Regions from separate parts of the Lentzea sp. NPDC051838 genome, predicted to be linked through region 2. Evidence: riboswitches for the same ligand, from Rfam matches in the RefSeq annotation. Region 2 holds a riboswitch; the other holds the start of a gene.
The links. A riboswitch is a leader RNA that binds a small molecule or an ion and turns the genes downstream of it on or off. The one in region 2 is predicted to bind S-adenosylmethionine.

Region 1 (3,821 bases), on a different contig from region 2:
GGGGTTCTCCGCCACGTCGCGCACGGTCGGCTGGTCCACGGCCTTGAGCTTGATCAGGCCGTTCGCCTCCAGCAGCTTCAGGCCGCGCGCCTCGTTGGTGGCGTCGTTGGCCACCGCGATCTTGGCGCCGGACGGGATCTCGTCGAGCTTCTTGGCCTTCTTGGAGTAGAGGCCCAGCGGCTCGACGTGGACGGGCGCGACCCACTCGACCTTGGCGCCGGTCTCCTTGGTGAACGTCGCCAGGTACGGGACGGTCTGGAAGTAGTTGGCGTCCAGCGAGCCGTCGACCAGCGCGGTGTTCGGCTGCACGTAGTCGGTGAACTCGACGACCTCGATCTTCAGACCCTTCTGCGCGGCGAGGTTGTCGGCCACGTACTTGAGGATCTGCGCGTGCGGGACGGGCGAGACGCCGACCTTCAACGTGTCCGAAGAGGACGCGCTGCCGGACGAGCAAGCGGACAGAGCGGTCAAACTGGTCAAAGCAACCGCGATCAGGGCAGCACGAATACGCATTACGTTCCTTTTGAGAAATTACGAGTGGTTCAGACGGAGGCGTGCCGGCGCCGGTCGGACGCACGGGCGGCACGGGTGAAGCCGAGCTGGATCACCGTCGTGAGCACGGCGAGCCACGCCACGGTGCTCCACAGGATCCGGTCGTTGAAGCGCTGGTAGCCCTCGCGGATGGCCAGGTCGCCGAGGCCACCGCCGCCGATCACGCCCGCCATCGCGGAGTACCCGATCAGGGCGATCACGGTGACGCCGATGGCGTTGATCAGCGCGGGCAGCGACTCGCGGATCAGCACACTGCGCACGATCCGGAGCGTCGAGGCACCGGTCGTGACCGCGGCCTCGACCACGGTCACGTGCACCTCGGACAGGATGTTCTGGACGAGCCGCCCGACGAAGGGGATCGCGCCGACCGCCAACGGCACGATGACCGCTGTACTGCCGATGGATCCGCCGACGAGCAGGCGGGTGACCGACGTGAGCGCGACGAGCAGCACGATGAACGGCATCGAGCGACCCAGGTCGGTGATGAAGCCGAGAACGCGGTGCACCGCGGCGTTCGGCCGCAGCCCGCCCTTGGCGGTGAGCTGCAGCCAAACCCCGACCGGAATTCCGAAAGCTGTGGCGATCACGGTGGAGACGCCGACCATGTACAGCGTCTCCCCGGTGGCCTCGACGAGGTAGTTCACGACGTCGGGCCAGGGTGTTGCAGACTTCACGCAGCTACTCCCTGCGGCCCCTTCAGGGACCTCTGCACAGCGCCGCCGGCCTCGCCGATCCACTCCAGCGCGGAGTCGGACCGCTCGCCGTTCAGGCCGAGGCGGAACCGCGCGACCGGCGTCTCGCCCAGCCGCGTGAGGCCGCCACCGACGATGTTCAGCTCGACGCCGAACCGGTGCGACACCTCGGGCAGCAGCGCGCCGACCGCGGCGAACCCGACGAGCACGACGTCCGCGACGCGGTCGTAGGCGTTCTCGTTGATCGGGTTGAGGTCGACGGCGGGCAGCAACGCGCTGCTCGTGCGGCTGCCGGCGTCGCTGACCAGGCTGAGGACCTTGCCGTGCTCGACGACGCGGCCCTGCTCCAGCACGGCGACGTCATCGCAGATCTTCCGGACCACACCCATGTCGTGCGTGACGACGAGCACGGTCACACCCAGCTCAGCGCGCGCACGGTCGAGCACGGTCAGCACGGAACCGGTGGTCTCCGGGTCCAGGGCGGACGTGGGCTCGTCGGCGAGCAGCACGGACGGGTTCGCGGCGAGTGCGCGCGCCACGGCGATGCGCTGACGCTGCCCGCCGGACAGCTGGTCGGGGTAGGAGGCGGCCTTGTCGGTCAGGCCGACGAGGTCCAGCAGCTCGCCCACACGGGTGCGGCGCTGCGGTCCGGGAACGCCGGCGCTCTCGAGCGGGAGGGCGATGTTACCCGCCGCGGTGCGCTGCCTGAGCAGCGAATCTCCCTGCGGCACAACGCCGATCTGCCTGCGGGCGGCCCTCAGAGCCGATCCGTCGAGGCTGGTGATGTCCGTGCCGTCGACGCGGATCGCACCCGAGTCGGGCCGCTCCAGCAGCGCGACGCACCGGGCGAGCGTCGACTTGCCGGCCCCGCTCGGGCCGACCACGCCGAGCACGGTGCCCGCCTCGACGTCGAGGGTCACGCCGTTGAGGGCGTTGACACCCTGGAAGGACTTGGTGAGGTTTTCGACAGTGATCACTTCTGCTCCACGGCTGCGCGCGACGGCACACACGCCTCTTGGGCTGTGCGCGGTCGAAGTTTCTGCTCAGGTGTGTGCGCCACTCTTCGTGCGAGTGCGCGTCAAAGGACTGTGAAAAGGCGCCTTAGACGAGGTGGCGACGACATGCAGAAGCGGTGCGGCGGCACTGGTCGACGACTCGCCGGCGCGTGAGCATTCGCGTGGTACCCATGTGATCCTCCATCGGTCCTGGCGTTAGCACCTGCCCGCATCCAGCGGGTGGTTGCTGCGACGTCGTAGAGCCAGGTCTCTCAGTCGCTCCGGATGGCAAGTAGCAGTCAACCGGACGCACGTTCGGTTGCGCAAGCCAGATTCGGATTCGTTCGACAGATCACACTGTTGGCCGAAGGATCCCCGGCCTAGACCTCCGCGATCCGGATGAAGTCGATCACGCTCAGCTGCTCGCCCCTGGCCTGCGGGTCGATGCCGGCCTTCTCGAGCAGCTCGTCGACGTTGACCTGGTTGGTCGTGGCCCATCCCTTGAGGGCTGCCCTCAACGTCTTCCGGCGCTGCGCGAAGGCCGCGTCGACGATCTGGAAGAGACGGGTCTTGTCCACTGTGGAGAGTGGCTTTTCGTGGCGGTGGAACCAGACCAGGCCGCTGTCCACGTTGGGAGCGGGCCAGAAGACGTTCCTGCCGACCGGGCCCGCCTTCTTCGCGTCGGCGTACCAGGCGAGCTTCACGCTGGGGACGCCGTAGATCTTGCTGCCCGGCTTCGCGGCCATCCTGTCCGCCACCTCGGCCTGGACCATGACCAGACCCTTGTCGAGCGTCGGGAGCTCGTGGAGGAGGTGCAGCACCACCGGAACCGCGACGTTGTACGGGAGGTTCGCGACGATCGCGGTCGGCTGGACCGGGAGATCGTCCTGGGTGACCTTCATGGCGTCTTTGAGGACCACGTGCAGCTTGGCCGCGTTCTCCGGGTCCATCTCCTGCGCCGTCCGCGGCAGCCGTTGCGCGAGCGGTGGGTCGATCTCCACGGCTACGACCTGCTTGGCGTTGGGGAGCAGGGCCAGCGTGAGGGAGCCCAGGCCCGGGCCCACTTCCAGGACGACGTCGTCCTCGGTGAGGTCGGCCGCGGCGACGATCTTGCGGACCGTGTTGGGGTCGTGCACGAAGTTCTGGCCCAGTTTCTTGGTGGGACGGATGCCCAGCTCTTCGGCCAGTTTTCGCACTTCGGAGGGTCCCAGCAGGCTCACTTGAGCATTCTCGCAGGTGAGGTTGGGAGCGGTGGGCTTGGGCCGGAGGGCGGGTGCCGCACGCATGTCCCGCCCTCCGGCTGTGGCGTCACCAGGTGGCTGGATCTCCCCTCGGGACACGACTCACGCGATCCGCGCGTGGGTCGTGGAGGCTCTGGGTTGACCGTAGTTCGAGGGTGGGCTGGGTTCAGCTCGTGGTCTGGACCGAAACCGGGCTTGGCCGACAACGACAGGCCAGCACCCGCCACCGCGCCCTCTGGCGTTGCATTGGCGGGTGCTTGACCCCAGACACGACGAAGGCCGCCCCTGGCGAACCAGGAGCGGCCTCATCGAGCAGTGCGAGTGGGAGTGCCGGTTACGGC
Region 2 (3,821 bases):
CATCGGCGCAGCCGTACTGCTGATCTCCGTGATCGCGGTGCGGGTGTCGATCCGGCTCGGCCTGCCCTCGCTGTTGCTGTACCTGGGCATCGGAGTGCTCCTCGGCGAGTCGGTGTTCGGCATCAAGTTCGACGACGCCGACCTGACGCAGTCTCTCGGCATCGCGGCCCTGGTGCTGATCCTGACCGAGGGCGGGCTCACGACCCGTTGGCACGCCGTGAAGACGTCGCTGTGGTTAGGCGTGGCACTGTCCACAGTGGCCGTCGCGGTGAGCGTCGCGGTCACCGGCACGGCGTTGCACTTCCTGCTCGGTCTCGACTGGCGGATGGCGCTGCTGTGGGGCGCGGTGCTGTCGTCCACGGACGCGGCGGCCGTGTTCAGCGTGCTGCGGTCGCTGGGAGTGGGGGCGCGGCTCACGGGCGCGCTCGAACTGGAATCAGGCCTCAACGACGCGCCGGTCTACATCGCCGTGGTGCTGCTGGCGTCGGCGGACAAGATCTCGTGGACCGCGCCGTTGCTGGTGCTCTACGAACTCGCGGCGGGCGCGCTCATCGGCGTGCTGCTCGGCGTTTTCGGTGCGGCGGCACTGAGACGCGCGGCGCTTCCCGCCACCGGCTTGTACCCACTCGCCACCGTCGCCGTGTGCGTGATCGCTTACACCGCAGGCGATCTGGTGCACGCGTCCGGCTTCCTCGCCGTCTACGTCGCCGCGCTCGCCCTCGGTAACGCCCGCCTGCCGCACCGCGCCGACACCCTCTCGTTCGCCGAGGGGCTGGGATGGCTCGCCCAGATCGGGCTCTTCGTCTTACTCGGCCTGTACGCCTCGCCGTCGCGGCTGCTCGACGCGCTGGTTCCCGCGCTGATCGCGGGCGTGGTGCTGACGTTCGTGGCACGGCCGCTGTCGGTCGTGCTCGCCTCGCTGCCGTTCAAGGTGCCGTGGCGGGAGCAGGCGTTCCTCTCCTGGTCGGGGCTGCGCGGTGCCGTGCCGATCGTGTTCGCGCTGATTCCGTTGATCCAGGGCGTCGAGGGTGCGCGCGACCTGGTCGACGCGGTGTTCGTGCTGGTCATCGTGCTGACGGCGGTGCAGGGTTCGACGTTGCCGTTCCTCGCGCGGCGGCTCGGGCTGGTGAACCTGCACGAGGCGCAGGAGGTGCAGGTCGACTCCTCGCCGTTGGACGAGCTGGGCGCCGAGCTGCTGCAGGTGCACATCCAGCGCGGGTCGAAGCTGCACGGCGTCTACATGACCGAGCTGCGGCTGCCGAGCGGCGCCACGGTGAGCCTCGTGGTGCGGTCGGGGAAGAGTTTCACGCCACAGCCGACGACTCGGCTGCAGGTCGACGACCAGTTGCTCATCGTGACCACCGAAGAGGCGCGCGATGCCGCTGAGCGGCGCATACGTGCCGTGGACCGGGCCGGTCGCTACGCACGGTGGAAGGGCGAGACAGGCGACTAGCTCGGTCTCCGAGGCTTCTCAGCATGTGATCGGTGGTCGACTTCCGCCGCGAGGCTCCGCTAACGTCATCGGCAGGTCATGAGAGCCAGCGTCAAGCCCAAGCTTGCTGGCCGGCAACCCTCCAACCGCGGTGGGGTGCCCTTGGTGAGGACCTGGTCCGGCGCGTGGGGCGCCGGTCAAGCGCGGGCCTTCGCAGAACGGGGCCCCTGGCCTCGGAGGCAGTTCGATGACGCTCGCGATCACCCCTCAGACTGTTACCTCGGTTCCCGCTGTCGTCGGCGCTGACCTGCGCGTTCCTCTCGTCACCGGAGAGCGCGTGACGTATGCGAACCTCGATCACGCGGCCTCTGCGCCCTGTCTGCAGGAGGTGCGCGACGCCGTCGACGAGCTGCTGCCCTGGTACGCCAGCGTGCACCGCGGCGCCGGGTTCGCCTCCCAGGTCTCCACTCGCGTCTACGAGCAGGCGCGGGACCGCATCCGCAAGTTCGTCGGCGCCCACTCGTCCGACACCGTCGTCTTCACCCGCAACACCACGGATTCGCTGAACCTGTTGGCGCGCAGCGTTCCTCGCAACACCGCCGTCGTGCTGTTCGACAGCGAGCACCACGCCGCTCTGCTGCCGTGGCGTGGCCCGAACGTTCAGCGCATTCCCGCCCCGTCGTCGTCCGGCGCTGCTGTTGTCGCGCTGGACCGGGCTCTTGCCGCCGCCCCGGTCGGCCCGAGGCTCGTGATCGTCACCGGGGCGTCCAACGTCACGGGGGAGCTGTGGCCGGTCGCGGAGCTCGCGAAGGTCGCCCGCAGGCACGGCGCGCGCATCGCGCTCGACGCCGCGCAGCTCGCCCCGCACCGCCCGATCAACGTCCGTGAGCTGGGCGTCGACTACATCGCGTTCTCCGGCCACAAGATCTACGCGCCGTTCGGTGCCGGCGTCCTGGTGGGTCGCGCGGACTGGCTGCAGCAGGCTCAGCCGTACCTGGTGGGCGGCGGTGCGACGGCCAAGGTGACCGACCACGGCGACCGGCTCGGCGTGGCCTGGTCCGCGGTGCCGGAGCGGCACGAGGCCGGCAGCCCGAACGTCGTCGGCGTGCACGCGCTGGCGTCGGCCTGCGAGATCCTGTCGCGGCACTGGGAGCAGACGGTCGCGCACGAGCAGGAGCTGCTGACGCGCCTGCAGGACGGGCTGCGCTCGATCCCTGGCTTCCGCGAGCTGTCGATCCTGACCGACGCCGACAAGGTGGGCGTCGTGAGCTTCACGATCTCCGGCTTCGACGCGGGCTTCCTCGCGGCGGCGCTGTCCTGCGAGTACGGCATCGGCGTCCGTGACGGAGCGTTCTGCGCCCACGTGATCGTCGGGCGGCTCGTCAAGCAGGCCGGATCGCACGAGGAGCGCGCCGTGCGTGCCTCGATCGGCCTGGGTACGACCGCCGAGCACGTCGACCGCCTGGTGGCCGCGCTGCGCACTCTCGTCACCGAGGGTCCGAAGTGGACCTACACGCAGCGCGACGGCCGCTGGGTGCCCGAGGACGACAGCCGAACCCTGCCGCCGTTCCTCGCGTAGTTCCGGTAGTGGACAATGACCTGGTGAGTGACGAGTCCAAGGCCGCCGACGAGGTCGCTGAGAAGCCTGCGGAAGAGCAGGTCAGCGAGCCGAAGCCGGTCGCGGATCGCAAGTCCAACGAGTTCGTCGGGGTCGATCTCGCCGACGACGAAGCCGACGACGCCGGCGCGGACACCAAAACCGAGGCCGTGGCCGTGGTCGCGGAGCTGCCGGCCGAGGAGGAGAAGCCCGCCGCCGAGCGGGTCGTGTCCTCCGACGACGTCATCGAGCCGGAGTTCGCGATCAGCGGTTCGCTGCCCGAGCCGCGGATCAAGATCCTCGCGGTGCTGGCCGCCGTCGTGCTGGCGCTGGACGTCCTCACCAAAGTCCTGTCCGTGGCGTTCCTCGAGGGTGCCGACCCGATCAAGCTGTTCGGCGGCGTGCTCTACCTGACGTTCGTCCGCAACCCCGGCGCCGCGTTCGGCATGGCCGAGGGCATGACGTGGATCCTGGCGCTCATCGCGCTGGGCGTCGCCGGGTTCATCCTCTGGATCTCGCGCAACCTCCGCTCCCAGCCGTGGGCCGTCGGGCTCGGGCTGGTGCTGGGCGGGGCCCTCGGCAACCTGGCCGACCGGCTGTTCCGGCAGCCTGGGCCGATGCGCGGCCACGTGGTGGACTTCCTGTCGCTGTTCGACCCGTTCGGCCGAGTGTGGCCGGTGTTCAACGTCGCCGACATGGCGATCGTCTGCGGTGGCGCGACGATCGTGGTGCTGGCGCTTCTGCAGCACGACTACGACGGGACGGTTCACAAAGAAGAGAAGAAGGTCGACG

Region 1: another riboswitch for S-adenosylmethionine. It lies ahead of AB0M24_RS41445 (methionine ABC transporter ATP-binding protein); the one in region 2 lies ahead of AB0M24_RS35295 (aminotransferase class V-fold PLP-dependent enzyme).

What each region holds. Positions count from the first base shown of each region.
Region 1 covers NZ_JBFAYI010000035.1:76,841-80,661, reverse strand. The annotation lists gene AB0M24_RS41455 (MetQ/NlpA family ABC transporter substrate-binding protein) at 1-513, opposite strand, end outside; gene AB0M24_RS41450 (methionine ABC transporter permease) at 543-1,226, opposite strand; gene AB0M24_RS41445 (methionine ABC transporter ATP-binding protein) at 1,223-2,221, opposite strand; SAM riboswitch class I at 2,438-2,531, opposite strand; gene rsmA (16S rRNA (adenine(1518)-N(6)/adenine(1519)-N(6))-dimethyltransferase RsmA) at 2,620-3,453, opposite strand; gene AB0M24_RS41435 (transglycosylase family protein) at 3,815-3,821, opposite strand, start outside.
Region 2 covers NZ_JBFAYI010000024.1:14,458-18,278, forward strand. The annotation lists gene AB0M24_RS35290 (potassium/proton antiporter) at 1-1,453, shown strand, start outside; SAM riboswitch class IV at 1,528-1,642, shown strand; gene AB0M24_RS35295 (aminotransferase class V-fold PLP-dependent enzyme) at 1,680-3,011, shown strand; gene lspA (signal peptidase II) at 3,035-3,821, shown strand, end outside.